One region of the Exiguobacterium sp. s143 genome, then DNA from elsewhere that is predicted to be linked to it. Evidence: riboswitches for the same ligand, from Rfam matches in the RefSeq annotation. Region 1 holds a riboswitch; each other region holds the start of a gene.

Region 1 (10,787 bases):
ACGCAAGGAATTGAAAAGTTCCTCGCGGACTGGGAAAAAACGCAGCAATAATCGTAGCGAAGAGAAAGGTTGATGGAACGTGGACATTTTGCATATCGTAGGGCAACAACGCCTAGAAGGAACCGTATCAATCAGTGGTTCGAAGCAAAGCGCCATCCCGTGTCTTGCTGCAGCCCTCCTGACGGATCAGACGGTCGTTCTTGAAGGCGTGCCGGAGATTGGCGACGTCGCGACGATGATCGAGATTTTGGAGACGCTCGGCGCGGTCGTGACACGTCAAGGCGATATGGTGACGATTGATCCAAGTCGGGTCGAATCGATGCCGTTGACTGGTGCGGAGACGCGCAAGTTACGCGGATCGATCTACCTCATGAGCGTTCTGGCAGCCAGATTCAAACAAGGAGTCGTCGGTCTGCCTGGAGGTTATGCCATCGGACCACGACCGATCGATTTACACATCAAAGCACTAGAGCGTCTCGGTGTTTCTGTACGTAACGAGCAAGGCGTCCATTACATGCGCGTCGATCGTCTCGTCGGCAACCGGATTTACCTCGATCTCCCGTCTTTCGGAGCGACGATCAGTGCGTTACTCGTCGCTGTCTTCGCTGAAGGAACGACTGTCATCGAAAACGCTGCCTATGATCCAGAAGTCATCGACGTCAGTACGATGTTGACGAACATGGGGGCAAGCGTCAAAGGGGCAGGAACGGACGAGATTCGAATCAAGGGCGTATCGCAACTAAGTGGTTGCCGGCATACCTTGATTCCGGACCGAATGGAGGCAGGAACGTTCTTGACGATGGGGGCGGCACTTGGACGCGTCACCGTCGATAACGTCATTCCGCTTCATCTCGAGAGCGTCATCCAAAAACTCGAACGGTACGGTGCGTTGATCGAAGCAACGGATGATTCCGTCACGGCGACGATTCAGGAGGCGAAGCCGGTCGATATTCGTGTCTTCCACTACGGTGGATTCCCGAGCGATCTACAACCTGTCATCTCGGCAGCGTTGTTGCAAGCGAAGGGAGCGAGTATCGTCGTCGATAAGTTGTACCCGCAACGTTTCCGGCATGTGCAGGAGTTACGACGCTTGAATGCTCGAATCACGCATGAAGATGCCTCAATCATCATTCGTGGTGGAGAAACCTTACTTGGTACGGAAATCGAGGCACCGGACCCACGCGGTGGCGCAGCACTTGTCTTGGCGGGACTTCTCGCTTCAGGGGAGACGACGTTGCACCATGCAGAAGTGCTTGACCAGAGTTACGAACGATTTGATCAGAAGTTGAAGGAACTAGGCGCCCTCGTATGGCGTGAAACGATTTGACCGATTTGTAACAAGGGAGAGGGGACATACACATGGAGAGAAGTCTATCAATGGAACTTGTACGCGTCACGGAGGCAGCAGCGCTTGCCTCTGCGCGTTGGATGGGAAAAGGATTGAAGAACGAAGCGGATGATGCGGCAACAAGCGCAATGCGTGATGTCTTCGATACGATTCCGATGAAAGGAACCGTCGTCATCGGGGAAGGCGAGATGGATGAAGCACCGATGCTTTACATTGGAGAAAAGCTAGGAAATGGGTATGGACCACGACTCGACGTCGCCGTCGATCCGCTTGAAGGAACGAACATCGTCGCAAAAGGAACATGGGGCGCGCTTGCTGTCCTCGCGGTCGCGGATGCAGGAGATTTACTTCATGCACCGGACATGTACATGGATAAGATCGCAGTTGGTCCGGAAGCGGCAGGACACATCAGTCTGGATGCGACGATCGAAGAAAACATCGCAGCCGTAGCGAAGGCGAAGAACAAAGAAATCGAAGACGTCGTCGTCTCGATTCTGGATCGTGAACGTCACGAAGAGATCATTCAACGGATTCGGGCAACAGGGGCACGGATTCGCTTGATTGGTGACGGTGACGTTGCTGGTGCGATCAACACGGCGTTCCCGCATACAGGGATTGATATCTTGCTCGGTTCAGGCGGTGCACCGGAAGGCGTTCTTGCTGCCGTTGCTTTGAAATGTCTCGGTGGTGAACTCCAAGGACGCTTGTTACCGGCAGACGATGCTGAGATCGAGCGTTGTAAGAAGATGGGCATCGAAGATCCGTCGAAGATTCTCATGATGGATGATCTCGTTGCAGGAGATGACTGTATCTTTGCTGCAACAGGCGTCACGGACAGCGAATTGATGAAGGGTGTTCAGTTCACGGCGCAAGGTGGTCAGACACACTCTGTCGTCATGCGTGCGAAATCAGGAACGGTTCGTTTTGTCGAGGGTATCCACTCGTTCAAAAAGAAACCGAAGCTTGTCATTAAGTAAAACAGGACGACTCCTCAAACAGGACGTCTGAATCCATATAAAAAGAGTTGGCGTTGCGGATGATTTCCGGAATGCCAACTCTTTTTTGATGATGTTTAAAACTGATAACGTTCATATCCTCACTTTCCTCAGGCGGGAGGTAAGCCGCGACATCCCGCAACTTGTGCGGAATGCCGGGTCTTACCTTACCCTGACGGAAACGTTGAACCCGTTTCCTTTTCCTGTAGGAGTTGAGGATGAACGTCATAAATATTGAAATAATGAACATTATAACTATCACCGCGGACGCTGGACTTCTCCTGCTTGTCGGGTGACGTACCGACGCGGTAGAAAACGCGTCGAAAAGATATACCAGGCATTCCCGAAGCCAGGCACGATGAACGTTTTTCCCTTCATATAGCCGCGGTAGGCGATACGCGCGACCGTCGGGGCATCCATGACACCAGGTCGCAAGAACAAGCGTGATTGTTCGAGGTTTGCTGCCGATTCAAATCCGGTATGTGTCGCACCCGGACAGACGACGCTCACTTGAATCCCGTCTGGTGCGAGCTCTTCCGTCAAGCCTTCCGAGAAATGAAGGACATAGGCTTTCGTCGCGTAGTAGACACTGAGCCATGGACCGCCTTCGAATGCAGCCGTTGATGCGAGATGGACGATGCGTCCTTTGATTCCGTGTGCCTTCATGCGTGAGGCATAGACCTTCGTCACATGTGTTAATGCCTCGATGTTCAAGGCAATCATATTGGACTCATCTTTAAACGAGGTCTCAAGGAAAGAACCGAAGACACCTATTCCAGCGTTATTGATGACGCAATCGACCGGAATCTGTTCCGTTGCCCGAAACAGTGCCAATCGATGCGTATACTGCGTTAAATCGTAAGGGAAGACGGTTGCTGTTCCACCGAGTCGCTCGACATGGAATTTCGTTTCGAAGAGTGCCGTAGCATCACGTCCGACGAGCAGAACGTGATCCCCTTGACGAGCATGGAGATAAGCGAATTCACGACCGAGACCTCTTGAAGCACCTGTAATTAAGACATGCATCCTATTTCCTCCTTATGAATGAGATGAAAAAAAGCGATCGAGCCAATGCTCAACCGCTTTGAGATGATGAATTAAAGGTAAGATCCTGCGCCGACAAGGCGTGAACCCCAGTACCCTGATTTGAAGCTTGAGTATTTAACGCCACCTGTTTCTGAGTTGACCATGCTTGACTTGCTTGTTGCGATCCCAACGTGCTGAATGCCGCTACCGTGTGAGAAAAAGACAAGATCTCCTGGTTGTACTTTTGAAACGCTAACTTTCTTAGAAGAAGAATATTGTGAAGAAGACGTACGTGGCAATGTTTTACCAGCCGCTTTCTTGTACACGTAGCTTGTGAAACCAGAGCAGTCGAATCCACGAGTCGTTGTTCCGCCCCATACATAAGGTGTACCTTTATGTTTTGCTGCTTCGTTCAGGATTTTCGTCCGTTTAGAAGAAGAGCTTGTTGATTTTTTAGCGCTAGAAGATGATTTGTATGTCTTTGTGTACTGTGAGTAGACATAGCGTGTTTTACCGCCGTATGAGATTTTTGTCCAGCTGCCTGATTTGCCTTTGTATGTAAAGACTTGACCAGCGTTGACTTTCCCGACGATGCTTGCTTTCGTAGAAGGTGCTGTCCGAACACGAAGACCGTTGTCCGTGATCTTGACTTTCGTGACTGTCGCTGCTTCAACTTTACCTGTACCCACTGATGTAAAACCTGAAACCACTAAGGCTGCCGTCGCGATCGATGCTAGAAAACGTTTCATGTTAAGAATTCCTCCGTTTAAATGTAGTGTGTTGCGTCCGTAAGTTATATGATGAAATCATTAAGTGTTTGGTTAAGCAGTCTACCTTACAACTGTGTAAGAATTTTGTCTGCAGGAATATCTTAGCACGAGCACACTTGAAAACGTTTTTTCAGTTAGAAGACAAAACAGATGCTTTTGTAACATAACTGAAATAATATCCTTGAATATTACAAAGTAAGAAACGCAGAGGATTGTTAACGACGAATTCAAAAAAATATGATACCTTTAGTTCACGAATAAAATTACATACCTCCTGATGTATGTATGGAAGTATGCTGAATGCAGTTGAATTTATAAAGAATAGGTGAAGAACATGCCAACAACTGATAAAAAAGATAAACCAGAACGTTCCTATACACTGGCTCAATTGAGCCAACTGACATTAAAAGAACTCTATGAAATCGCAAAGACGAAAAATGTCCCACAATACCGGGAAGCCCGTAAACGCGAGTTGATGTTCAAGATTTTAAAAGCACAGGCTGAATCGACTGGTCTTTATTTCCTCGAAGGGGTACTCGAAGTCATCCCTGGCAACCCACAAATGCAAAACGATGGTGGCTTTGGCTTCCTTCGTCCTATCAATTATTCCCAATCCTCTGAAGATATTTATATCGCAGCATCTCAAATCCGACGCTTTAATCTACGTAATGGTGATGTCGTCACAGGTAAAGTCCGTCCACCGAAGGAAAACGAACGGTTCCAAGGATTACTTAGCGTGGAAGCCGTCAACGGTGAAGCACCAGATACTGCCCGTAACCGTTTATTTTTCCCGGCACTGACACCGATCTATCCGGATCGTCTAATGCGACTTGAGACAGAACCACGCCATCTATCTGTGCGTGTCATGGATATGATCGCACCGGTTGGGTTTGGTCAACGTGGTTTGATCGTCGCACCGCCAAAAGCAGGGAAGACATCACTCCTCAAAGAAATCGCAAACTCGATTCAGGAGAATCATCCGGATGTCGAACTGATCATTCTCTTGATTGATGAGCGTCCTGAGGAAGTAACAGATATTGAGCGCTCGGTTCCGGGAGCAGACGTTGTCAGCTCGACGTTTGACGAAACACCAGACAACCACGTCCGGATTTCTGAACTGGTCCTCGAGCGGGCGATGCGACTCGTCGAACACAAGAAGGATGTCGTCATCCTGATGGATTCGATCACGCGTCTGACACGTGCCTATAACTTAACGGTACCGCAAAGCGGTCGGACGCTCTCAGGGGGAATTGACCCGGCTGCGTTCCATAAACCAAAACGCTTCTTTGGGGCAGCGCGAAACATCGAACACGGTGGTAGTTTGACGATTCTTGCGACAGCTCTCGTTGAGACAGGATCGCGCATGGATGACGTCATCTATGAGGAATTCAAAGGGACGGGCAACATGGAGTTGCATCTTGATCGTAAGTTGTCAGAGCGTCGGATCTTCCCAGCGATCGACATTCGGAAGTCCGGTACACGGAAGGAAGAACTCTTGCTTCCGAAAGAGCAACTCGATGCACTTTGGACGATTCGCCGGACGATGAACGAGTCGAACGAATTCGTCGATACTTTCCTACGTAAGATTCGTGATACGAAAAATAATGAGGAATTTTTCGTCGAACTCGAGAAGGAAAAGAAGAAGGCGGTCCGACGCGCACCGGCTAAACCACGTACCGTCAAGAAGGAAACGACGACGGAAAAATAACTATTGCGACGCGCAAAAAAATCGTTTAGTATAGGAAGGTAACTTACTCTGGCTCAGCAAATGAACCAGGGCGGAAGGAGAGAAATCAACCATGAAACAAGGAATTCACCCTAACTACAACAAAGTAGTATTTATGGATTCAACGACTGAGTACAAATTCTTAAGCGGTTCTACTCGTTCTTCGAACGAAACGATCACTTGGGAAGATGGTAACGAGTACCCACTCATCCGTGTGGATGTGTCTTCAGACTCGCACCCATTCTACACAGGTCGTCAAAAGTTCAACGCGGCAGATGGTCGTGTCGATCGCTTCAACAAAAAATACGGCCGCAAGTAATCACTTGTCGGTTCTTAAAAAAACAGCCTGCCTCCATTATGGAAGCAGGCTGTTTTTGTATAGACTGAATTGTGAACGATACGCGAGATACGTCTTCAAGACGAAGGAGAAGGCGATTCCACCGGCAATCCCGATTAAATACGGCATGACTTCCGGATGTGCCAAGATATAGTCCATGACTTTGTGGAACGAGAGATGACGACCGACGAAGTAGCCGGCGCCTAAAAACACGCTGATCCAAATCAACGCACCTGTATACGCATAACTCGCAAACACGCGAAACGGCATTTTCGAGACACCTGCAAAAAAGGCAGAGAGTTGGCGGAGACCAGGTATGTAGTAACCGATGATCAAGACCGATTTCCCGTAACGACGAAATCCGGCTTCAGCGGAAAGAATATGTTTTTCTGAGATACGCATTTTCGGTCCGACGCGGTGTAATAGTGGCATACCGAGTTTTAATCCGAGTAAATAGCTGATCGTCATCCCGATACAACTGCCGGCGTAAGCAGCGAGAATCGTACCGACGAGTGGTAGATTGCCTTGATGCATCCAAAAACCGGACAGGACGAGCAGGGTCTCATCAGGAACCGGCAATCCCACGATACCACCTGCGAGAAGGACGGAGAGACCAAGGGCACCATATTGGTGCAGGATGTCATGTAAGAGATGATGAATCGGGGACACCTTCTTTCGTGAGAGTCTTCTTCTTCAGTGTACAGGAAATAGGGGACGGTTGGAATGAAAGGACAAAAATTCTAGGTAAAGAAAAAATGAATTTTGATTTCCGGAAGTCAACCCTTTTTCTCGATACCGTTTCGGGCTATACTCGTTAAAGTGACTATTTTTAGAGGACGGTGTCGGACGATGATGCATGTAATAAATCAGTACGGCTGGATCGAAGTAATTTGTGGCAGTATGTTTTCCGGGAAATCGGAAGAGTTGATTCGTCGTGTCAGACGGGCGCAGTACGGCAAACTGCCCGTTCAAGTATTCAAGCCGGCAATCGACGACCGGTACCATGAAGAGCATGTCGTCTCTCATATCGGCAACTCCGTCGTGGCGATTCCGATGGCGACGAGTCGCGATCTCTACGCAGCAGTAGCAGAGGAAACACAAATCGTTGGAATCGATGAAGTTCAATTCTTTGATGATGAGATCGTACAAGTCATCGAAGCACTTGCACAAGACGGAAAACGCGTCATTTGTGCAGGCCTTGATCAAGATTTCCGGGCAGAGCCATTTGGCAAGATGCCGGAATTACTGGCGCGCGCAGAATTCGTAACGAAGCTGCAAGCCATCTGTCTTTCATGTGGTGATCCGGCTTCCCGGACACAACGGTTGATTGATGGAAAACCAGCGAACTACGATGATCCGATCATCCTAGTTGGCGCTTCAGAATCATATGAGCCACGGTGCCGCCATTGCCATGAGGTGCCTGGAAAACCGAAGCCGCTCCAATCGGTGCAGCACCAAGAAAATTAAACAAAAAAGACGAACCGGTCGCGGTCGTCCTTTGATGTAGCAGCTATTCGTTTCCAGAGGGAAGAGAATAGCTGTTTTTTTATTATCCTGTTTCCTGCGAGAACCGGCTTGAGCGTTCGATGAAGCGGATCGTCTCACGAACGATTAAATCCTGATCATGATCGAGTGTCGCGACGTGATACGAGTTGAGTAAACAGTAGCTTCGTTTATCATTCGTTCCGATGTGCTGATGCAGATAATCCGAACTCGACGGCGGAACGACGTGATCCGTCGCCGAGTAAAGAATCAAGGTCGGTAGAAGGATCGATCCAAGACGTCCTTTCGTCTCATCCATCAGACGAACGAGTTCGAACGCACAACGGCTCGAAACGAGGTCATAGATGATTTCGAAAGCAGACCGCTTGATGTCCGGTGCCCCTTCCGGTAAATACTCTGGACCGTCATCAAACGAAAGTGCTTCGTAAGAAGGAACGGAAAGAGCAGCATTGATCGTAATGATGCCGGCAAACGGAATGCCGTCAGCGGCGAGCGACAGTGCAAGCGTCGCACCCATCGATTGACCGATGACGAAGACTTGATCGCATGTTTCTTGTAAACGTTCATAGCCGTCTTGCAGGCTTTGCTTCCAACATCGAGCAGTCGATTGTTCAAACTCGCGGACGTTCGTTCCATGTCCACGTAAGCGCGGGGCATAGACGGTAAAACCTTCAGCAGCGAATGCCTCACCGACGTCCCGGACACTTTGCGGAGTGGCGTTAAAACCATGACAGATTAGAATGCCGATCGATCCACCTTGAAAATAAAACGCTTCAGCACCAGTCAATACAGGATAGTTCATCATTACTATTTTTCCTCCATTCATGAAAAAACTCGTCGACGTCACTGCTTGGACGCCCACGAGTTTTTCACCGTATCATCCAAAGCCGCGCTTTGCTGGTCGGAGCACCTTACAAATTGCAGGTTGCCGTGAAGTCATAGAGCCAGGTCTCTCGTTCACTCTTGATAAATATCATATTGGAATTGTCGGAATAATCATTGAAACGATGGTAGCACGACCAAAAATGACTTGTCAAATCTTTCTTGACGAATCATGATCCGTTGAGTAAGCTAACTCATAACTTGTTCATCCATCGATATGCGCCAAATGGATTATTTTTGCAAAGTTGGTTGACTTTTAAAGTTTCGACCCGTAATGTAAAAATTAGTTTTACGACATAAGCAACAACGCAACAACACACATACGAATTTCATACCGCAATACTTATCCAGAGAGGTGGAGGGACTGGCCCTACGAAACCTCGGCAACAGACTCATTATGAGCACTGTGCCAATTCCATCAGACAGATGTCTGAGAGATGAGTGGAGTGGATTCTGCCACTGTGCGGATCCAGGTCTCTTCTTGTTTCTCAAGAAGGGACCTTTTTTGTTGAATGAAGGGGGAAAACGGAATGATCGCATTTCATCAAGTCAAAAAAACGTACGTCACGAAAGATCAGACGATCGCAGCGCTCGACGGTGTCGACCTGACGATCGAAAAAGGCGAAATCTTTGGTGTCATCGGCTTTAGCGGTGCCGGAAAAAGTTCACTGCTCCGCTGTGTCAATCTGTTAGAACGACCGACGTCAGGAACGGTGACGGTCGATGGGGAAGATTTAACGCAACTGTCTCCGAAAAAATTGCGCCAAGCAAAACAACGGATCGGGATGATCTTTCAGCACTTCAATCTATTGAATGCGAATACGGTCTTTACGAACGTTGCAAAACCACTTGTTCTCGCAGGCGTCAAGAAAGATGAGATTCGCCGCCGAGTGACGGAGTTGCTCGAATTCGTTGATCTCGCGGACAAGGCGGATCATTATCCGGATCAATTGTCGGGTGGGCAGAAACAGCGCGTTGGTATCGCCCGGGCACTCGCGATGCAACCTTCCGTCCTCTTATGTGACGAAGCGACGTCAGCACTCGATCCCCAAACGACCCATCATATTCTCCAGTTATTAAAACGTATCAATGCGGAGTACGGGATCACGATTCTCTTGATCACCCACGAGATGGGCGTCATTCGTGAAATTTGTGACCGGGTCGCCGTCATCGAAGCTGGAAAGTTGATCGAGTCAGGAACGGTCTTCGACGTCTTTTCGAATCCAAAGACCGAGACAGCGAAAAACTTCGTTCGCTCCGTCATGCACGACGAGATTCCAGCATCGATTCGCCAGTTGATCGAGTCCCGGAATGCGAATCCGATCTATAAGATTCATTTCCTCGGACATCACACCGGGCAGCCGCTCTTGTCACAAGTCGCGAAACGCTTTGACGTCGATGTCAACATCTTGCACGGTAGCATCACGGAGTTGCAGGAGACACCGTTTGGCACTCTGCTCGTTGAACTGATCGGTGAGCCGGCTGAAGTAAAACGAGCGTTACACTACATCGATCAGGCACAGGTGACGGTCGAGGAGGTACTTGCCCATGCTAGTTAACTACAGTGATATCTGGACAGCATTTTTACAGACGATGACGATGGTATCCGTTTCGCTCTTATTCTCGACATTGATCGGTTTACCACTCGGGATCCTGCTTGTCGTAACGCGAAAAGGCGCATTGCTTGAAAATGTCCCGCTGTTCACGTTCTTCAACAGTATCGTCAATATTTTCCGCTCGATTCCGTTCATCATCTTACTCGTCGCGATCATCCCGTTGACACGGTTGATCGTCCAGACGTCGATCGGAACCGAAGCCGCAATCGTCCCGCTCGTCTTTTACGCTGCACCGTACATGGCGCGTCTGATCGAGAGTTCTTTACTCGAAGTCGATAAAGGCGTTCTTGAAGCAGCAGAAGCGATGGGCGCAACACCGTTTCAAACGATTTTCCGCTTCCTCCTACCGGAAGCACTCGGTTCACTCATCCTGAACTTAACGATCGCGACGGTCGGCTTGATCGGGGCGTCAGCGATGGCAGGTGCGATTGGAGGCGGTGGTCTCGGTGACTTAGCGATCACCTATGGTTATCAACGATTCGACACGAAAGTCATGATCATCACGGTCGGGATTCTCGTCATCTTAGTCCAAGGCTTACAGACGACAGGCAACATCGTCGCACGAAAAATTAGAAGACATTAAT
Region 2 (10,787 bases), on a different contig from region 1:
ACATGATCGGTACAGCCATGATGAACGTAAAGTCAGCTGCCGTCCGGTGATTCATCCCGAGGAAGACCCCTCCGGAAATCGTTGAACCAGAACGGGAGAAGCCAGGCCAAAGGGAAATACATTGGAACAGACCGACGAGTGCTGCTTGGCGATATGTAATCTGATCAAGCGATGTCGTTTTTGGTTCCTTTGGTCCGAATTTATCGGCTGCGATCATCAAGAGGGCACCGACAGCAAGACCGATGATGACCGTTTCAATCGAGAAGAGGTTCTCATCGATGAAATCTTCGAATAACAATCCGAGAACAGCTGCTGGTAGAAGACCGATCAAGACGTGACGTAGCTTTAATTTGTGTGTCCCTGATGCGTCGTGTTCGCCTTCAATCTTATACAAACCGATCAAGCTGAAGAGGCGTTTCCAAAAGACGACGACGACCGCAAGAATCGATCCGAGCTGAATGACGATTTTAAAGGTGTTCGCCGAATATTTACCGAGAAAATCGGTCGTTTGCAACCACATGTCATCGACGATGATCATGTGACCTGTGGAAGAGACCGGTGCAAATTCCGTCATCCCTTCGACGAAACCGAGTAAGAGCGCTTTTAAAAGTTCAATGATTGTCATGATAATCTCCTTCTATATGATGTGCTAGTTAAAAACATATCATGTTTTATTCTTGTGAGATAGAACTAATTGGAATATCGGGCGCAGGTCTGAGAGACGATCGGACGTGTAAGACGCGTTGTCCGATTTAAATTCGTTTGGATAAGATAATAGATGGATTTAGGTATCATCGGATAGATCAGGAAATCCGGTCATTTTCATTCATACTAAAACGGCATGAAGGAAAAGGGAATCTTTCTGTTAGGACACAAGGTCAGAAAAACTTCAAATCGATTGGTTTCACTGGAATATGTCTGGATCTACAAACAGAAAAACGAGCAGGAGACAGTATCGTCCACTACTCGTTTTGAAACGGGATCATCCTAAAGCGACGTCAAGAATCATCATGACCGTAAACCCGACCATCAGACCAAGCGTTGCTAAATCGGATCCGTTTTCTGCTTGTGATTCCGGAATCAATTCTTCGACGACGACGAAAATCATCGCTCCGGCAGCAAACGATAACGCATACGGTAGAAGCGGTTGAACGAAGAAGACCGCGGCTGCTCCGACCATCGCGGCAATCGGTTCGACGATTGCTGACAATTGACCGTAATGGAAGGCGCGCCGACGCGACATGCCTTCACCGCGTAGTGGAATCGATAGGGCAGCTCCCTCCGGCATGTTTTGTATCCCAATACCGAGTGCGAGCGTCAAGGCACCGGCGACGGTCGCCCCGTCCATGTTTAAGGCAGCGGCGCCAAAAGCGACACCAATCGCAAGACCTTCGGGAATATTGTGCAACGTGATCGCAAGAAATAGTAACGTCGTTTTCTTGAGTCCTGTCGAAGGACCTTCCGCTGTCTCGAGTGGTGCAGATAAGTGCAAATGCGGCGTAACGAAGTCGAGGAGACGGACGAAAAATCCACCAGCGAGAAAACCGATGGCGGCAGGAATCCAGGCGATTCCTCCATCCTGCTCCGTGAACTCGATCGCAGGAGCAAGCAGCGACCAAAACGACGCGGCAATCATGACGCCGGCAGCAAAACCGAGCATCATGTTCATGACGCGTTTTTCAATCGTCGTAAAGACGAAGACGAGTGCCGCACCAAGTGCGGTTAACCCCCACGTCATCATTCCGGCAAGCAATGCTTGCACGACGACGGGGAGGGAAGTAAACCAATCCAACATGACTATTCCTTCTTTCCGGGGACGATTTAAAGCATCCATCTGTATGAGAGCTTACCCGTTTTCGATCCGGACGATTCGTGTGAAGGGAATTTCAATGACTTCACGTCCGCGCAGAAAGAGAACGGAACGTTCGGGTTCTAGTCGTTCCACGAAACCGACGACCGTCACGTAGCTACTTTCCTTATAATACGTGATTTCAAGTTCGTTTCCTTCTATTAAAGCTTCTTGAAGCAGAAAGTGCCATGATTCTTGCAACTGTTCATCAATTTCAGGCAAGTCGAGCTGATGCATCTGGACATAATATTCCCGCAACAGTTGCAAATGTTCCGGCATGAGAAAAGGAATCCATTTTAAATTTCCCCGATCACGATACGCTGTCATGAAGATCACCTCCCGGATGACCGCCGACGAAACGAAGACGACGTTTGGCGACACTCGTATCAAGAAACGAGACAGCGAGGCGAATCGTTCCTTTTCCGTAGCGAAGGTTGACGACATCCATTGCTTTTAATAACCGTCGCCGTTTCCAGAGCCGCGCATTATCCTCGAACAAAGACAACTGTAAGGTGCCTTGATCGGCAGTCAAATGCCCCACTGCGACGGATAAAAAACGAACAGGTTCCCCGTCGAGCCAATTCGGTTCGAATAATTGTAAGACGTGACGCAGAATGATGCGTTCATCGGATGTCGGATAAGGCAACCGTACTTGACGGGAGAAACCACTTCGGACGACGTTTCGAGAATAGCGGACGCCGATGTGAACGGTCCAGCCGACTTGATTCGAAAAGCGACAACGTGCGGCAACATCCTGCACGAGTTCATTGAGCACATTCCGAATGCGTTCGAACTGATAATAGTCCTGCATTAAGGTCACACCGTGTCCGATCGTCCGTTGAGGGGCTTTCTCGAACAGATGACGAGGCGCAAGAAGTGTCGGTGACGCGTCGAGTCCCCAAGCGTGATGCCACAGTTCGGCACCGATGACACCGAAGCGTTCGTGTAACTCTTCAACGGGGCGCATGGCAAGATCACCGATCGTTTCAATCCCCATCATCTGCAGATGTTGTTCCATGCGATGTCCAACTCCCCACATCTTCCGAATCGGAAAATCATGAAGACGTCGTGCGACATCAGCATATCCACATCGCGCGATGCCTTCTTTTTTCCCGATTAAATCAAGCGTCAGTTTCGCGATGACGTTATTTGGACCAATCCCGATCCGGACGTGGATGCCGGTCTGTTTCAGGATTGCTTCTTTAATTTTGAGGGCAGCTTGCAGGTCGGAACCAAATAGGCGATCGGTTCCGGTCATGTCAATGAAGCTTTCGTCAATCGAATAGACGCGGATGGCTTCAGGTGGGGCGAATTGGTGCAGGACATCCAGGACACGAATCGACGTCTTCATATAAGCGAGCATACGTGGTTCGACAAGTCGAATCGTACGACGAACAGCGTATGGCAATTGCTCGATTTCATATAATCGACCGGCTGTCTTGATTCCAAGTGCTTTTAAGGCAGGGGTGGCAGCGAGAATGACGGACCCGCTTCGTTTTAAATCGGAGACGACCGCTAGGCGTGTCGTCAAGGGGGGGAGATTGCGATACTGGCATTCACAGCTGGCGTAGAAGGACACACTGTCGACGCAAAAAATCCGTTTATCTTGTGGTAAAACGACGGAAGGAAACATCTGAATCACTCCTTTACACAAAAGAACGTATGTTCTTATTTTGATTTTCCTTGACTATAGCACGGTCTCAAAGTGTCTCAAAATAAAAACTGTTGAAAAAAGGGGAATTCGAACGATTTCTCCTCATATAAAAGGAGTTTGGTACACTAAGGGAGAGAAAAAAGGGGGAACCTTCATTGAAAGAGACCGTTATCCGTTTACCAGAATTACCGAAGACGCTTCAGTCAGAGACGTTCGATCAAGTCGAAATCGATGATCCGTATCTGAAAGGAGCGCGTTATGAGAAAGAGTCGATGCCGAGTGAACTGACAGAACGCATCGATGCCTATCAAGTGTGTTTTCAAAATGTCTCGTTCGCGAATCTTACCTTTGACCGTGGTTCGTTCGAAGATATTCGTTTTGAGCAATGCGACTTAACCGGATGTCACTTCCAAGAAACTCGTTTTCACCGTGTGTCCTTCGTCGGATGCCGGATGACGGGTGTTCAGTTCGAAGATTGTACGCTGGACCATTTAACGATTCAGGAAGGGCTTGCGGATTACGTACAGTTCATTCGCAGTACGGTCCGTCATCAACACTGGAGCGAAACGACGATGAAAGAAGCACAGTTCTTCGAAGTGAAGCCGACCCAGTGGAAACTCGAAGCGGTCCGACTTACGGATAGCCAATGGATTGAAACACCGTTAAAAGGTCTTGACCTCCGGCAGACGGAACTCTCTGGTATTACGATCGATCCGCGATTTTTACCAGGTGCTGTCATTACGGAAGAGCAAGCAGTTGCCTTTGCTCGTTTGTTAGGTCTCGTCATCCCATAACAAAAAGAAGCCCTTGTTTCGATGGATATTCGAAACAAGGGCTTCTTTTTAATGAAAGTTACTGTTCTTAAAATGACATCGTTTCGCCATCCTCCGGAATCAGGAAATGGGCAGAGAGATGGAAAGCAGTTAAAAAGTCAGCAATCATATCACGTCGCAAGAGACAGTGGTTGACGGACTCGAGGTGCGAGACGATGATCGTCGCTTCCGCCGCCGCTTCATGAACCGCAAGGAGATCACGCTGTGACATCGTGATCGGCTCTCCGGTCAAGAACTGGGCGGCGCCACTGTTGACGACGATGATATCGGGCGTATGTTGTTCGATCGCATGCGCGACCTCGTCACACCAGATCGTATCACCTGCGATATAAAGTGTCGGTTCGTCCGGATGGGTGAGGACGAGCCCAGACACACGTCCCATCCGTTCGCCGATTTCACCGACACCATGCTGTCCACCTGTTCGATGGACCTGGATATCACCGATCGTTACACCGGAATCGAAGGAAGAGACGTTCGTGAAGCCGGCTTCTCGGATTTGCTGCGCGTCTTCTTCTTGCTGCGCATAGAGTGGCAAATGCTTGGGTAGAAGTTGTTTTGCAGAATCGTCGAAATGATCGGCATGCAGGTGTGTGACAAAGACAGCGTCAGGATCGAGCAGTGTGTTGACATCGACCGGTAAGTCGACGAGTGGATTGGCGACGGCATTTGGTGTTTGACCGAAGGGAGGCAAGCTGCCTTTTTCGCCGAGGAACGGATCAATTAGTAAGACTTGATTGGCATACGTGACAACGAGTGTTGCATTACGAATTTGTTGAATATCCATTAGGTTCATCCTCTCTCAATGACTCGGATTGACTATTCCCTGTCTGGCATTCAATGAATCCTATCGCAAGCGTTTCTCCATCGCCATGACGTCGACATATTCGCCGTTCAACTGTCCTTGTTCCTTAAACGTTCCGACGATCCGGAACCCGGAGCGGATATAGAGTTTTTGTCCGATTTTATTGAACGGGAAGGTAAAGAGGATCAGCTTATGCATATGATGATCACGGGCATGTTGTTCAATCGTTTCGAGCAAACGTGTGCCAATCCCTTGTCCACGATGTGTCCGAGTGATATAAACCGAAATCTCACCGACGGATGCGTAGACAGGACGCGGATTATACGGATCGAGGGAAATGAAGCCGAGGACACCTGTGTCATCTTCAGCGACATATCCAGCATATCGATCGGTGCGTTCTGCATACCACTGGGTCATGAAGGATAAGTCCTTTTGGTCGGTCTCAAGCGTTGCGATCCGATCTTCGATACCTTCGTTATAGATGGCGAGAATCGCTGGTAAGTCGTGTTCCATTACGGGACGAATATGCATGACGCTCACTTCCTCATCGCTTTTCCTTCATTATATCGGTTACGTATCAATGTAGTGATATGTTTGTGCGATAAGAAAAGCGCTGATTCCCTTCATATGAAGGAAAACAGCGCTTTTATCGATCTTAAGAGACCGTTGACGTCTCATTCTCGTAAATCGGAACCCAGCCGTCTGTCGTGACGAAGATCCGAACAGCGACGACTTTACGATCGTCTTGAAGCGTAAAGTAGTGGCGTGTGTTAACAGGAACGGAAATCAAATCACCAGGATTGAGTTCGATGTTATAGTAGCCGACTTCTTCGTCTTTGATCGCGAAGACGCCATGACCGCTGACGATGAAACGAACTTCATCATCCGTGTGATGATGTTCTTTCTGGAAGTTGACGAGCAACTCATCAAGGTTCGGTGTCGTATCCGAAAGTGAGATGATATCAGCTGTCTGATACCCACGACGTTCTGATACGTCTTTGATTTCGGGAGCGAACGTATCGAGAATCGTTTGTTTGTCTGCATCCGTCAGTGTGAAGTTCTCAACGAGAGGCGCTGGAAGTTTCGAAACGTCCCACTGTTCGTAAAGAACGCCGCGTGACGCAAGGAAGTCAGCGACTTCCGTTTGATCCGTATACCGTGTGTTTGTTTCTTGGAATAAGACTGTTGCCATGAGATGATTCCTCCTTTTAATGAATGGATTGACGGCATGATTGCAACGTCAACGTGTAATTGAATAAAAACTCGAAGGCTTCGAGGTGTTTCTTTGCTTCAAAGGCGGTCGGTGCCCAGACCGTGATCCCGTGATTGCGGATCAGGACGGCACCACTGTCCGCTGTGACATGCGGTGCAAAAGCAGCGGCAAGCGTCGGAATGTCCGCATGATTCGGAATGATCGGTACCGTGACCGTCGCATCCTCTTCCCAGTGTCCGAGTGCCTTGATGATTTCTTGACCGGAAAAGGTGATGCTGCCTTGATCGCCATAGAGTTCCGAAATCACATTGTTCGCAATCGTATGGACATGCAGAGAACAACCGGCGTCCGTTCGATTGAACACTTCGACATGGAGCAATGTCTCAGCGGAAGGACGCCCGGATTGCTCACCAATCAATTGACCGGTCGCATCGACATGAACGAAGTCGTCAGGAGTCGTCTGCCGTTTATCTTTTCCGCTTGCCGTCACAAGGAATTCAACCGGGACACCGGACGTCCGAATGGCGAGATTGCCACTCGTACCAGGGAACCAATCGCGCGCCGCAAGCTCTTGTTTGATGGCGCGTAGCTCTTCATACCGTCGCATGAATGTCATGTTGTCACCTCCGCTCGTGTTAAATCATGAACGATGTCGTGGAACGTCTCAAACGGTGTATAGGCGATATCGTTCTCTTCACACAACGTGATCAGATAATCACGGGCATAGACACGATCCGCTTGTTTCGCGAGTTCGAAGTCCGTCACCGAGTCACCAATGACGATGATGACGTCATCGTCTTTGCGCAATGCCCGGGCAACGGACGTTTTACAACAGCCGCACCCGTTCGTGCAATGGGCATCGCAGGCGTTTGGCCAATCGATATGGACGAATGGACCACTGAAATCGGCGACGTTACAGTAAATCTGTTCTTGTTCAAGGAATGGCGCTAAGATCGGTTCGACGAAAAAGTCCATTCCACCGCTGACGATCGAAAAATCGATTCCTTGACGACGACTGTACTGAAGTAACTCCGAAAATCCGTCGCGAATGACTGCACGCTCCAACAAAAAGTCAAGATAGGCTGTTTTTCCGTCAGACGGCAGAAGTGCGAACATTTGCCCGACACCACTCTGAATCGATAGCGTTCGGTCGAGTACGCCGCGTTTCAACGGTTCGAAGTCACTAGCTGGCGCAAATGCCTGCATGAGTGCGATGATGTTATCTTGCGTCGTCACCGTACCGTCGAAGTCACAAAGAATCCGTACGGTCATGACTTGATCCCCCAAGCGTCAAGGGCGATCCGTAATTCTTCATGACGCGATGCTGCCGCCGATAGGGATTCATTTGCGAGTGCCGCATCGAGCGCCTGGCGGAAAGCAATGACACCAGCCGCAGCACCTTGCGGATGACCATGTACGCCGCCGCCGGCGTTGATGACGGAATCGATACCGAAGTCCCGTACGAGTTGAGCGACGAGTCCAGGATGAATACCGGCTGAAGGAACCGGGAAGATCGATTTCGTCTGACCGAGACGGGTCGCTTCGACCGCGATGCCACGGGCGACATCCTTTGGCAAAGCGACATTGCCGTAAGGAGACGGGAATAGCGTCAAGTCTGCTCCAGCAGCACGCGGTAATGTGCCGAGTAAGACAGGAGCTGCGACTCCGTGATTCGGGCTAGCGATCAACGCACCGCTATATGCTGGATGATTGAAGATCGGAACGTTGATTTCCGGATCACTCGCCAGTTCGCGTAAGACGTCGAGTCCGTATGTGAAGGTATTCAGCAAGAATGCGGTCGCTCCAGCATCAATCAATCGCTTGGCTTGATCCTTGAGCGTAAAGACGGGACCGCTGAGTGTGATCGCATATAACGCACGTTTACCGGTCCGGTGGAAGTGAGCATCGATGACCTCACGTCCGATTCGTGCCCGGTCAATCGTCGGTGTCAACGGATTGTCGTATAGGATCTCATCGTCTTTGACGAGATCAATCCCACCAGCGAGTTGTCCTTCGAGTTGATCACGAAGGAACGATAAATCCCGTCCGATGACTCCTTTGAAGATGCTCATTAACAATGGACGATCTTCGACACCGATCAAGGAACGGACCCCTTCGATTCCGAATTTCGCACCTGGAAAGTCCGACGTAAATGTATCGGGTAATAGCAATTCCGTTAGTTTGATTTCACCGTCGAGTGAGAGTTTCCCGAAGACGGTCGTCAGAATCGCAGAAAAGTCGCGCGACACGTTATGTTCCGGATAACGAATCGTGATATATCCTTTGCCATCGCGCTCTTCGGTATGTACGACTTCCCCTTTGAACGAGGCGAGTTGTTGTTGTTCGAGATGATTCAGTTCCGTCCAAGAACCGACTGTCAGACCAAGCGCGAGTTGTTCAGCGCGTTGCTCGAGTCGATCACGGGCGGTCAATTGATAAGTAGCAGTGATATAAGCCATGTCTTTCCTCCTTCAACAAAAAAATGGTCTCTCGTCAGCGACAAGAGACCATGAATGATTCGAACGTGGACTCTTATCTGTCAGCTTAGTAGCTGCAAGAATTAGCACCGTGCCAAAAGGTCGGTTGCTGCGACATCGTAGGGCTTGTCCCTCCGTCTGCTCTTGATAAGAATTGGATGAAATTGTGAAATCTAATTGCAATTTTTACATGAGAATCGCCACTTGTCAAACTATTTTTAGAAAATTTATTTTTTTGAAAATACTCTTTCTATAGATGGCATAAAAATGATATCCGTTTCTGCTTGATTTCGATTTGACAGCGAGGAAGTCGATTGAGTAAGATTCAAATCAATATCACACACGACAACTACATACGACTCTTATCGCGAGTTGGCAGAGGGAATTGGCCCGATGACGCCGCAGCAACCGACCACTGGGCACGGTGCTACATCCAACAGACGTTTCGTCTGAGAGATAAGAGGACGCAATGACTTTCCTGCGCCTCTTTTCGATGACGAAAAGAGGCGCTTTTTCGTGTATCACATAGGGGGAAACTGATATGACATACAAAGCATTCACAGAACAGGACGCGATTGATCGTGTTCGGACACTAGGACTGATCGGCGATGGAGCCGTCGAAGCAGAAGAGATTGGCGACGGGAACCTCAACCTCGTTTTCCGAATTCGAGAGGGGGAACATCGATTGATTCTAAAACAAGCACTCCCGTACGCAAAAGTCGTCGGTGAGAGCTGGCCGTTATCACTCGAACGGGCGTGGATCGAGCAATCCGCACTCCGTGAATTCGCACGGCATGCCGTACCGTTCGTACCACGTGTTTTTCATGCTAGTCATGAAGAAGCGTATACGGTCATGGAAGATCTTTCACATCTGACGATTGTTCGAAGCGGTTTACTCGCAGGTGAACAGTATCCGTTGCTTGCGGAACATATCGGTTCTTATCTCGCTCGGACGTTATTCCATACATCGGACTTTGCGCTTGGTCCGGTTGAAAAGAAACGTGTCGCCCGAACGTACTACAATCCAGACTTGTGCGACATCACGGAAAAATTAATCTTCACGGATCCGTTTCATGACGCGGAGACGAACGAGATTGAAGCCGGACTCGAAGAAGAGGTGGCACGTCTATGGGCAGACGATGAGTTGAAACGCGAAGTCGCAAAACTCGAAGCGCTCTTCATCACGAAAGGAGATGCATTGCTGCACGGCGATCTACATACAGGAAGCATCTTCGCCTCGGCGACGGAAACGAAAGTCATCGATCCAGAATTCGCCTTTTATGGTCCATTCGGATTCGATGTCGGGCAGTTCATTGCGCATTTATTCTTCGCAGCATATCCGGATTACCCTACACGACGTGACGCCCGAATCAAGGATATCGATACGTTCTGGCTGACGTTCGCTTCAACGTTCCGTGCATTATGGGAACGGGAAGCCGTCGAACCGTTCCAGGCATCAGGACTCGTCGATGATGTACTGAGCACGATCTTGCAGGATGCCCTTGGCTTTGCCGGTTGCGAATTGATTCGGCGGACGATTGGTCTTGCACCGGTCGCTGATTTAGAATCAATCGATTCAACGACGGAACGCTTAGAGCGGAAACGTCACGCTCTTCGTCTAGGAGCGGCGTTAATCAAACGCCGTACAGAATGCCGGACATTCGATGATTTACGAAACTTTGACGTAACGGAGGAACTCAGCCGATGACTACATTCGTCCAAAGTATTCGTTACGAAGACCGTGTCTTGACGATTCTCGATCAGACACGTCTACCGCAAGAAGAGCACTATGAAGTCATTGCTGATCTCGCGCAAGCGGTTGAGGCGATTAAACAACTACGTGTCCGGGGCGCGCCTGCGATCAGTTTATTCGGTGGATTCGTGCTCGTTCAAGAAGCATACCGGTTTGAAGCGGCGCTACCGGTCTACAAGCAAGCCTTGCTTGAGACATCGGCGACG
Region 3 (10,787 bases), 450 kb from region 1:
TCAGCTGTTCACGATATCCCGCACGCAGGTGGACTTGCGATCCTCTTCCCGAACTGGATGCGCCACGTGCTTGACGAATCAAATGCACATCGTTTCGTGACACTCGGTGAGAACGTCTTTAACGTTGATACGGAAGGTAAATCAGAGATGGAAGCGGCACACGCTACAATCGATGCAATCAGTGCTTTCTGGACATCACTCGGTGCACCGAATCGTCTCGCTGATTATGACATCAAAGAAGATACAGTTGACGCAATCGTCAAGTCAGCAATGACACGCGGCGACTTCGGAAACTTCAAATCACTCGGAAACGAAGATGTTCGTCAAATCGTGACAGCTGCCCTATAACAATCTGTAACATTTGCTACTCATTTCACAAAAGACTTGAACGACCTTCCTTCTTGCGTTTTAATGAAAAGGAAGGTCGCATTTCGTTGCGAATGAATAAGGAGGACGATGGCATGTCAACAGTACGTTTTGATTATTCGAAAGCCCTACAATTCGTAGGTCAACATGAAGTAGATCATATGGCGGAAACGGTAAAGACGCTTCACCATGCGATTCATGCAGGAACAGGCGCAGGAAGTGATTTCTTAGGATGGGTAGATCTTCCGAAGAACTACGATCAAGCGGAGTTTGCACGCATTCAAGCGTCTGCAGAAAAAATCAAGTCGGATTCTGATGTGTTGTTAGTCGTCGGAATCGGCGGTTCATATCTCGGAGCGCGTGCTGCGATCGAGATGCTCGGACACTCATTCCATAACTTGTTATCAAAAGAAGATCGCAAAGCACCACAAATCATCTATGCAGGACATAATATCTCATCGACGTATCTGCACGATTTATTCGAAGTCCTCGAAGGAAAAGATGTATCGGTCAACATCATCTCGAAATCGGGTACGACGACAGAACCAGCGATTTCGTTCCGTCTCTTGAAATCGTTCATGGAAGAGAAATACGGTAAAGCAGAAGCAAAACACCGGATTTATGCAACGACGGATAAAGCGCGTGGTGCATTAAAAACACTCGCAGACTCTGAAGGATACGAAACATTCGTCATTCCGGATGATGTCGGCGGCCGTTTCTCTGTTTTGACACCGGTTGGTCTATTACCAATCGCAGCAGCTGGTATTTCAATTGAAGAGTTGATGCAAGGTGCCCGTGACGCGCAAGAGCGCTATGCGAGCGAAAACCTAGCTGACAACGAAGCGTATCAATACGCGGTCGTACGAAATGCGCTCTATGCGAAAGGGAAGACGATCGAGCTTCTCGTCAACTACGAACCAGCACTTCATTATGTATCGGAGTGGTGGAAACAATTATACGGCGAGTCAGAAGGAAAAGACTTCAAAGGAATCTTCCCAGCAGCAGTCGACTTCTCGACGGATCTCCACTCGATGGGACAATACGTCCAAGAAGGTCGTCGTGACCTGTTCGAGACAGTCATCAAAGTCGGTCAAGCGCGTCATGCGTTGACTGTTGAAGAAGATGCTCAGGATCTCGATGGATTGAACTTCCTTGCAGGTAAGTCAATTCAATTCGTCAACGATAAGGCGGCAGAAGGTACGTTGCTTGCACACACGGACGGACAAGTACCGAACTTGACAGTCGAACTTCCAGAGATGACACCGTATCACCTCGGATTCCTGTTCTACTTCTTCGAAAAAGCTTGTGCGATGAGTGGTTACCTCCTCGGAGTGAACCCATTCGATCAGCCAGGCGTCGAAGCGTACAAGAAAAACATGTTCGCTCTTCTTGGGAAACCAGGATTCGAAGCAGAAAAAGCAGAACTCGAAGCACGTTTGAAGTAATGTAAAACGACAGTCGATTGTTCCTTAGTGGAACATCGGCTGTTTTTTTGTCTTTACCGGATGATAGTAGGCTATCATTTTCCAGATTTACAGGTAATCCTAGCGTTTTCACTTTTAGAATACCCGTGAAACAGGTAAAGTGAAGTTAGAAGAAGAAATGAGGTGCACGTACGTGATTACATTCTTGGATTATTATCAAAATCAAGTGGAGTTAAGTTTTGATGACCATCCGTTCTCGGATCGTCCTTTGCACGTGTGGGTCATTGCCGTGTACGAAGGAAAATGGTTGCTGACCCATCATAAGCAGCGGGGGTATGAATTTCCTGGTGGAAAGGTTGAACCGGGTGAAACGGCAGAAGAAGCCGCACGTCGTGAAGTAATGGAAGAGACGGGTGGGAAAATCGATTCCCTCTCATATGTCGGACAATATCGTGTTGCCGGAAAAGGCGATACGATCATCAAAAACATCTATTTCGCGCAAATCGGATCATTGTCGTCTCATCTTGCCGTGGATGAAACAGATGGTGCTTTTCTATTCGAGGAACTCCCCGATCGTCTCGATACGAACCGACAATACAGCTTCATGATGAAGGACCGTGTCCTTCCGGAGACGCTCCGTGTACTTAGCGAACGCCGATTGGTTTGAACTTCCGCGCCAAGGTCCGTTTCGGACGTTTCGGATGTTCTATACTACAGCGGATGGGGAACGGGTCGGTGCCTATATCGTACTCCCACAAGTTGCAAACGGTCAGGGAATTCTCTACTTGCGTGGTGGAACGCGTTCGATCGGAATGGTCCGACCGACACGACTGCTCGCGTTCGCACAGGCTGGCTTTTTTGTCATGGCCCCCTTCTATCGCGGGAATCTAGGCGGTACGGGAAAAGAAGACTTCGGACATCACGATATCGAAGACGCCTGCAGTGCCTTTGACTGGTTGCAGCAACGTGTCTCACATGTTCACGCATTTGGATTTTCACGTGGTGGACAGATGGCGTTGCTCCTTGCGCATCACCGTCCAGTCGCCCGAACGGTGTCCTGGGCAGGGGTGACGGAGTTGACGTGGACGTACGAAGAGCAGAAGACGATGCAAAAGATGCTGCGGCGATACACGGGAGGTACACCAGACACGGTTCCTGATGAATACGCGGTTCGCTCGCCGCTCCATGTCGAACCTCAAGGTGAAGTATTATTGATTCACGGTGCATACGATGAGAACGTTCGTTTACGACACGCAACCGCTTATGCTGCACGTCATCCTGAGCATACGACGCTTCAGACTTATGCCTATGCCCATCAATTTCCGATTCATGACAAGTTGCGTGTGACGCGGAATGTGTTGAATTGGTTTGAGACTGGTATCTATAATCGATGATTTAGCCGGTACGATGAATGTCGTATCGGTTTTTTTGTCATCTGAAGAATTGAACTTACATACATAATGGGAAAAAAAGAATATTGATTCGTTGTAAAAAACAATAAACTTCCTGAAAAATAAATTTTGATATAATTAGAACCATATGAGTAATGTAGAGGGGGATGGAGGACGATGGATATCTTACTAGCACGTCAACCCATCGTTGACCGAATCGGAGCAGTTGATGCATTCGAGTTGCTGTATCGTTCCGTCAAACAAATGAATGTATTCGACGGTGATCTAGCGACAATGGATGTTTTAACGAATACACTCGTTCATATGGGTGTAGAGCATGTCGCTGAAGGTAAAAAACTTTTCGTCAACTTTACAGCGGATCTCTTGAAAAGTGATCTGATTCACTATTTAGATCCAAAACGGTTCGTTATCGAAATTTTAGAAACTGTTGATATCGATACAGAGATGTTATCTGTGTTGCACAGTTGGAAAGAAGCAGGTTTTACACTAGCACTCGATGATTTTGTGACCGATTTACTTCGTCAACATGGAACAGAATTATTCGCGCTAATTGATTTAATTAAAATCGACATCGAGGCGATTTCTCCTCGCGAGCAAAGTGCGATCCTGCATATCGTCCGGCGTAATTATCCCCATATCAAGATGCTTGCCGAACGAGTCGAGACACATGAAGATCACACACGTTGTCTTGAAATGGGATATGACTGGTTCCAAGGCTATTTTTATGCTAAGCCGATGTTGATGAAGGGAAAAGCTGTCCCTCCTCAATTGCCGGTATTGCTGAAGATGCTAAAATGGCTCGATACGGATGAAAAATACGATGAAGTCATTGATGAGATTGAAGCAAATCCGTATATCAGCATTCAAGTACTGCAACTGATCAATTCTCCAGGAATGGGATTACGAAATACAGTCAGCTCTGTTCGTCAAGCCATTTCACTACTTGGCTTCTCGCAACTCAAAAGCTGGATTTCGTTAATCGTCTTGCGTGAGATGAAGCTTGCTAGTCCTTACGAATGGTCAAATGAGTTACTCCGGTCTTCTTTACATTGTGCTAAGCTTTGCGAGCTATTTGCAAAAGAAACACGCACGTTGAAGTCAGAGAGTGCCTACATGATCGGATTGCTGTCACATATTGATGCGTTATTGTCTGTGGATATCGACGACATCATTGGTCAATTACCAATCGAAGATTCCTTGAAGGTTGTCCTACAAGGAAAAGATCATCCATTCCGGGATTGTTTAGTGCTTGTGATCAGTGCAGATCGCTGTGATTTTGATCAGTTCGAACTACTCAGTCAACGTTTAGGTGTCTCACTTCCACGAGCCTATGCGCTACTAGCAGAAAGTCAGGAATGGCTTAAACAAAAAGAAACACATCTTCAAGAAAGAACGGATTCTATCCTATAAAAAAAGAGCCCGAAGGCTCTTTTTTTATAGGCGTGGACCAGCTGACTTGATCGCATCCGTCGCACTTTCGAAGCGAAGGAAATTATGTTGGAATTTCTCAGCAAGCGACCGCGCTTGTGTGTCGTATTCGTCCGGATTCGACCAGACGCGTACTGGATTGAGTAACTCGCTTGGAACACCTGGAACTTCCAGTGGCATATGAAGTCCGAAAATCGGGTGCTCTTCTGTTGGAATCGTTGCGAGTGTACCGTTGACGGCAGCGTTGACCATCGTCCGTGTATAGGATAGCTTCATGCGGCTACCTGTTCCGTAAGCACCACCTGTCCAGCCTGTGTTGACGAGATAAACAGTGACACCATGACGATCAATCAATTCGCCCAGCATCGTCGCATATTTTTCAGGCATCAGTGGAAGGAATGGTGAACCGAAGCATGTTGAGAACGTTGCTTCCGGTTCCGTGACCCCACGTTCTGTTCCAGCGAGTTTTGATGTATATCCTGATAGGAAGTGATACATCGCTTGTTCTTTCGTCAATTTACTGATCGGAGGCAAGACACCGTACGCATCAGCCGTCAAGAAGACGATCGTCTTCGGGTGACCAGCACGTGACGGAACAGCGATATTATCGATTGCAGTGATCGGATAAGCAGCACGCGTATTTTCCGTCAACGATGTGTCATCGTAATCAGGGTGACGGGCTTCGTCGAGCACGACGTTTTCAAGGACGGTTCCGAAACGGATCGCGTCAAAGATTTGCGGTTCTTTTTCGCGTGATAAGTTAACGGTCTTTGCATAACATCCACCTTCGATGTTGAAGACACCGTCGTGCGACCAACCATGCTCATCGTCGCCGATCAATTGACGGCTATCGTCTGCTGAGAGGGTGGTCTTACCAGTACCGGATAGACCGAAGAACAAGGCGACGTCGCCTTCGTGTCCGACGTTTGCCGAGCAGTGCATCGAAAGGACATTTTCTTGTGGCAAGAGATAGTTCATGACGGAAAAGATTGATTTTTTGATTTCTCCCGCGTATTCCGTTCCACCGATCAAGACGATCCGGTGTTCGAACGACATCGCGATGAACGTCTCAGAGTTCGTTCCGTCAACGGCAGGATCTGCTTTGAAATGTGGCGCATAGACGACCGTGAACGGTTCGAAGGCAGCCACTTCAGGATACTCGCGTAAAAAAAGTTGTTTGGCAAACAGGTTATGCCAAGCGTATTGTGTGAGCACACGGACCGGAAGGGTGAAGTGCGTATCTGCTCCAGCAGCAGCTTCTGTGTAGTAGAGCTGATCGGCTTCGTTCATGTAACGAAGAACCTTTTGCAACAATTGTTCAAATTTGTCTCCATCCATTGGTTGGTTGACATGACCCCAATCAATGTGAGACTCGCAGGAAGAATCACGGACGATGAACTTATCTTTTGGTGAACGACCTGTAAATTTCCCCGTTTCTACAGATAATGCGCCGTTCTCAGCAAGGACACCTTCTTCGTTTCGAATCGCATGTTCGACAAGTTCAGCAACAGATAGTTGTTTGAACACATGCTCTTTCTTGAGTAGTTCTTCGATATTCAGGACCGTCATCGGCATCCTGACCCCACCTTTCCCCTACGTTGGTTTTGGCTCACTGTATTTAGTATGACACATTTATTATATATGACATACTAAAGAGAGAGCAATCATTTTCTGGTGCTGATTTCTATTTATCTGGAAACGCTTTCAGCATTAACAGTTTAACATCTCTTTCAAAAAGTTTCGACTAGAATTTGAAACCTTGCTTGACAGAGTAGGTACAACTTTATATCATGTAATTCGTAACGGATACTCTTATTCTGAGCAGGTGGAGGGAACAAGGCCCGAAGAAACCCGGCAACCGTCCTACATTAATTCACATATTAATGAGGGAAAAGGTGCTCTCCTGAAGCGAAGTAAACACTTCGAACGATAAGAGGGTAAAGGAAGAACGCACAACCTTTCCCTGACCATTTTTTGGACTTGGAAAGGTTTTTTTCATTTTACCGTCCCACTCAACTAGGGGAAATGAGTACACCGTCAAATTCTTTTTTGGGAGGGTCATACATGACAAACCTTAATCGCCGACTATTCACGTCGGAGTCAGTCACTGAAGGTCATCCAGATAAAATCTGTGACCAAATTTCGGATTCAATTCTTGATGCAATCCTCGCGGCGGATCCAAACGCGCGTGTTGCGGCAGAAACTTCTGTTACAACAGGTCTCGTTCTCGTTGCAGGTGAGATCACGACATCGACTTACGTCGACATTCCAAAAGTCGTTCGTGAAACGATTCGTGAAATCGGTTATACACGCGCGAAATACGGTTTCGACGCTGACACGTGTGCTGTATTGACATCAATCGATGAGCAATCAGCAGACATCGCTCTTGGTGTCGACCAAGCGCTTGAAGCACGTGAAGGTAGCATGTCTGATGCAGAAATCGATGCAATCGGTGCAGGAGACCAAGGTCTCATGTTCGGTTATGCAACGAAAGAAACACCAGAACTCATGCCACTTCCAATCTCGCTCTCACACCGTCTCGCACGCCGTTTGGCAGAAGTGCGTAAAAACGGTCAACTCGACTACCTTCGTCCAGACGGAAAAACACAAGTCACGGTCGAATACAACGAGAACAACGAGCCAGTTCGTGTCGATACGATCGTCATCTCGACACAACATGCAGAAGAAGTCACGCTTGAGCAAATCCAAGCTGACTTGAAAGAACACGTCATCACACCGGTTATCCCGGCTGAATACATCGACGCAGCAACGAAATTCTTCATCAACCCAACTGGTCGTTTCGTCATTGGCGGACCACAAGGAGATGCTGGATTAACTGGTCGTAAGATCATCGTTGATACGTATGGTGGATACGCACGCCACGGCGGTGGAGCATTCTCAGGTAAAGATCCAACAAAAGTCGACCGTTCAGCTGCATACGCAGCACGTTACGTCGCGAAGAACCTCGTTGCTGCAGGTCTTGCAGACAAAGCAGAAGTTCAACTCGCGTACGCAATCGGTGTCGCGCACCCAGTATCAATCGCGGTTGATACATTCGGTACAGGAAAACTTCCTGAAGCGCAACTCGTCGAATTGGTTGCTGAAAACTTCGATCTTCGTCCGGCTGGAATCATCAACATGCTTGATCTCCGTCGTCCGATCTATCGTCAAACAGCTGCATACGGTCACTTCGGTCGTACAGATGTTGAGCTTCCATGGGAGCAAACAGATAAAGCAGCAGTTCTTGAAGAACAAGCAAAACGTTTCGCATAATCAAAAAGTCCGAAAACCCTACGCGGGTTTTCGGACTTTTTTGTTTCCGTGGAACTTTGCAGGAAACGAATGTTTTTTCTAGAAGAGGGTAAAAGTACATGAGTCGATTCGTATGAATACAAAGGGGGGTTCCGATTATGGAAATACGCGAAGCTATTCCAGCTGATGCAGGACGTATTCATGACATTGCCGTCACATCTTGGTTGGATACGTATGCAGAAATCTATTCCGAACGTTCGAAAGCGCATTTCGTGCAGGAGGCGTATCCGCAAGAAGAAGTCGTTCGTGCGATCCGGACGGCGGAAGAAGCACGGGGAGAGTATTTTTATGTCGGAATCATCGATGAGGAAATCGTCGGTTTCATTCATGCTGTTGATGTTGAGGGAACGTGGGAGATCATTCGTCTGTACGTCTTGCCGAAATATCAGCAAAACGGAATCGGACGACGGCTGATCCGTGAACTCGAACGACAAGGAGCCGTCCCACTCGAAGTATACGTGGAGGCACGTAACTATAAAGCACGTCAGTTCTTAACCTCATTCGGTTTTGAAGAACTCAGTGAGATGACGGAAGAAGTCTTTGGGCAAGTAGAATCTGTCATTCGTCTTCGCCATGTCGCCTCATGAAATCCGTCTTGGGACGGTTTCGTGTGCGTTTGAAATAAGGTATCGTAAAAAGGAAGTATGAAGTGAAGAGGTGAGTTTGTGGTTGAACAACCAACAGGAATCATCGTATTAGTTTATCCGTTACAACTGCGTGCCCGTCCGAGTGAAGCCTTGATTCGGGTACTCGAACGAGAGTATGAAGTATTACTTGTCGACGCACCACGTCGCATCTCGTTTGAAGAGCATGGTCAACTGTTAAAAGAAGCATTACGTGAAGCCGGGAAACGCAAGCTACCGATTCATATCGTCGCCTGTAGCATGGGCGCACTCGTCGTCAATCGTCTGTTGCAAGAATATGAATTACCGGTCGCAAGCCTTGCGTTCATTTCACCGTTATTTGATTGGCATCCTTCGAAACAACTCGGAGGCGTCAAACAAGTCTTCGCGAGTGCATTTGATCGTTTCCGGCCCGATGCGCCACTCGGTACGTTGCCGTTTGGTCAAAGTACGGAAGATACCGTTCGCATCGGTGAACTGACCTATGCACAGTACCGGGAAATCGAAGAAGAGATCGTCGTACATGACGAGGAACGAAAAAAACTGCCGCGTGTGAACTTGGCTTGTTTTTATGCACCAGACGATCAGTTCGCAGACGTCAAGTTGACGCTTGAAGTATGCCGGAAAATGGGTGGCGATCAGATTTACTTACAACGTCTACACGGTTTTCCGCATTTTAGTTTCGAACGGTTGAACACTCGGTTTGCAGAAAAATTAATGTTGTTCTTTAAGCTTGTTGAAGAATGAAATAATAAAAGTGATGCCTCTAAAAAAGGGCATCACTTTTTTGTGTCCCATCATCCGCGTACTTTTTTCTCGATCGCGATGATGAACGGGGGATGATTTTGTTGATTCAAGAAACGGTACTGGAGAACGGCATAATCTTGCTGATCAAGGGCTGTGACGTAATCGAGGACAGCGTCGCGTTCACGTTTTCCTTCCAGGTGACCGTGATAGACGACGAGGACGACAAGACCGCCGGGAGCGAGGACCGGGAGGAGGGCATCGAGTGCTTCGAGCGTCTCTTCTCCTGTCGTCGTGATTGATTTGTCGCTTCCAGGCAGGTAGCCGAGATTGAAGACACCGGCGCGGACAGGACGTTGTTCGTCCGAAAGACGGGCACCGACATGGATGTGGCTTTCATGATAAAGGTCGACGCGTGCTAACATTCCGGCTTCGTCGAGACGTCGCGTCGATTCCTCGATGGCTTGTGCCTGGACGTCGAACGCAAGGACTCGACCTTCTGGACCGACGCGTTCTGCTAAAAACTGTGTATCATGTCCATTTCCGGCAGTCATATCGACGACGCAGTCTCCGGGTTCGATAACGGACTCGAGTAATTGTTTCGTATAAGGTAGTACACGGGCAAGTGACATGGCATAGACTCCTGTTCCTATGGTCTGTTTTTCTAGTAATGGTTCAGTATGTGCAAGATTCTTTCTGCATTATATCATTTTTTGATTCGTTGACGAAAAGCGAAGTGGCTTGACAGTTAGGGGACGGATTGCGTAAAGTGGCAAGGTTGAGAATGAAATAGGAGGACCACATGTATGCCAAAATTACCAAAAGCGGTCTGGATCCTCGTCCTTGCGATGGCCATCAATACGACGGGATCCTCTTTTTTATGGCCGTTTAATACATTATATATTCATGAATATTTAGGAGAGTCGATGACAAAAGCAGGGATGGCGTTGTTCGTCAACTCGGCCTTAGCAATCGTCGGAAACTACTTAGGTGGAAAAGCGTTTGACCATCTCGGTGGCAAGAAGACGCTTGTCATCAGTGTCATCGGACTTGTCCTGTCTTCCGTCGGCTTGTTGCTGTTTCATCAGACGTACCTCGGATACGTCGCGATGCTTGGATTGATTGGATTCGTCGGTGGGATGGTTTTTCCGACGATCTACGCGATGACGGGTGTCATCTGGCCGGAAGGTGGGCGCCGTGCCTTTAATGCGATCTATGTCGCACAAAACGTCGGTGTAGCGCTCGGGACAGCAGTCAGTGGTCAAATCGCTGCCTTTTCGATTCAGTACATCTTCATCGCCAATCTCGTCCTCTACATCGCCTTTGCCATCATTTTGTTCGTTGGTTTGTCCTGGATTCAGGCACCGGCGCGGATGCATGCGGCGCATGACGAGATCGAAACGACACGCACACCCCTTGCACGCGGTGCGGCACGGACGATGTTGCTCGTCTCGATTGGTTATGCCTTACTTTGGTTC

What was found. A riboswitch is a leader RNA that binds a small molecule or an ion and turns the genes downstream of it on or off. The one in region 1 is predicted to bind S-adenosylmethionine.
Region 2: it holds a riboswitch for S-adenosylmethionine, as region 1 does, so the genes downstream of both, KNQ03_RS12830 (2,3-diketo-5-methylthiopentyl-1-phosphate enolase) here and KNQ03_RS07825 (methionine ABC transporter ATP-binding protein) in region 1, are expected to answer to the same signal.
Region 3: it holds a riboswitch for S-adenosylmethionine, as region 1 does, so the genes downstream of both, metK (methionine adenosyltransferase) here and KNQ03_RS07825 (methionine ABC transporter ATP-binding protein) in region 1, are expected to answer to the same signal.

The regions. Positions count from the first base shown of each region.
Region 1 covers NZ_JACSMX010000001.1:1,506,042-1,516,828, reverse strand. The annotation lists gene fsa (fructose-6-phosphate aldolase) at 1-51, shown strand, start outside; gene murA (UDP-N-acetylglucosamine 1-carboxyvinyltransferase) at 80-1,327, shown strand; gene glpX (class II fructose-bisphosphatase) at 1,360-2,325, shown strand; gene KNQ03_RS07860 (SDR family NAD(P)-dependent oxidoreductase) at 2,602-3,369, opposite strand; gene KNQ03_RS07855 (C40 family peptidase) at 3,441-4,118, opposite strand; gene rho (transcription termination factor Rho) at 4,474-5,847, shown strand; gene KNQ03_RS07845 (type B 50S ribosomal protein L31) at 5,939-6,184, shown strand; gene KNQ03_RS07840 (DedA family protein) at 6,221-6,871, opposite strand; gene KNQ03_RS07835 (thymidine kinase) at 7,055-7,669, shown strand; gene KNQ03_RS07830 (alpha/beta hydrolase) at 7,752-8,510, opposite strand; SAM riboswitch class I at 8,577-8,678, opposite strand; SAM riboswitch class I at 8,928-9,031, shown strand; gene KNQ03_RS07825 (methionine ABC transporter ATP-binding protein) at 9,118-10,146, shown strand; gene KNQ03_RS07820 (methionine ABC transporter permease) at 10,136-10,786, shown strand.
Region 2 covers NZ_JACSMX010000003.1:285,246-296,032, forward strand. The annotation lists gene KNQ03_RS12780 (undecaprenyl-diphosphate phosphatase) at 1-625, opposite strand, end outside; gene KNQ03_RS12785 (ZIP family metal transporter) at 983-1,795, opposite strand; gene KNQ03_RS12790 (YolD-like family protein) at 1,847-2,176, opposite strand; gene KNQ03_RS12795 (Y-family DNA polymerase) at 2,160-3,482, opposite strand; gene KNQ03_RS12800 (pentapeptide repeat-containing protein) at 3,659-4,297, shown strand; gene KNQ03_RS12805 (MBL fold metallo-hydrolase) at 4,365-5,120, opposite strand; gene KNQ03_RS12810 (arsinothricin resistance N-acetyltransferase ArsN1 family A) at 5,181-5,669, opposite strand; gene KNQ03_RS12815 (1,2-dihydroxy-3-keto-5-methylthiopentene dioxygenase) at 5,794-6,330, opposite strand; gene KNQ03_RS12820 (methylthioribulose 1-phosphate dehydratase) at 6,347-6,967, opposite strand; gene KNQ03_RS12825 (2-hydroxy-3-keto-5-methylthiopentenyl-1-phosphate phosphatase) at 6,964-7,623, opposite strand; gene KNQ03_RS12830 (2,3-diketo-5-methylthiopentyl-1-phosphate enolase) at 7,620-8,810, opposite strand; SAM riboswitch class I at 8,881-8,982, opposite strand; SAM riboswitch class I at 9,188-9,291, shown strand; gene mtnK (S-methyl-5-thioribose kinase) at 9,370-10,536, shown strand; gene mtnA (S-methyl-5-thioribose-1-phosphate isomerase) at 10,533-10,787, shown strand, end outside.
Region 3 covers NZ_JACSMX010000001.1:1,058,220-1,069,006, reverse strand. The annotation lists gene KNQ03_RS05720 (iron-containing alcohol dehydrogenase) at 1-348, shown strand, start outside; gene KNQ03_RS05715 (glucose-6-phosphate isomerase) at 462-1,811, shown strand; gene ytkD (RNA deprotection pyrophosphohydrolase) at 1,984-2,457, shown strand; gene KNQ03_RS05705 (alpha/beta hydrolase family protein) at 2,429-3,184, shown strand; gene KNQ03_RS05700 (EAL and HDOD domain-containing protein) at 3,359-4,612, shown strand; gene pckA (phosphoenolpyruvate carboxykinase (ATP)) at 4,637-6,205, opposite strand; SAM riboswitch class I at 6,440-6,566, shown strand; gene metK (methionine adenosyltransferase) at 6,695-7,903, shown strand; gene KNQ03_RS05685 (GNAT family N-acetyltransferase) at 8,041-8,529, shown strand; gene KNQ03_RS05680 (serine aminopeptidase domain-containing protein) at 8,608-9,312, shown strand; gene mnmM (tRNA 5-(aminomethyl)-2-thiouridylate-methyltransferase MnmM) at 9,363-9,962, opposite strand; gene KNQ03_RS05670 (MDR family MFS transporter) at 10,116-10,787, shown strand, end outside.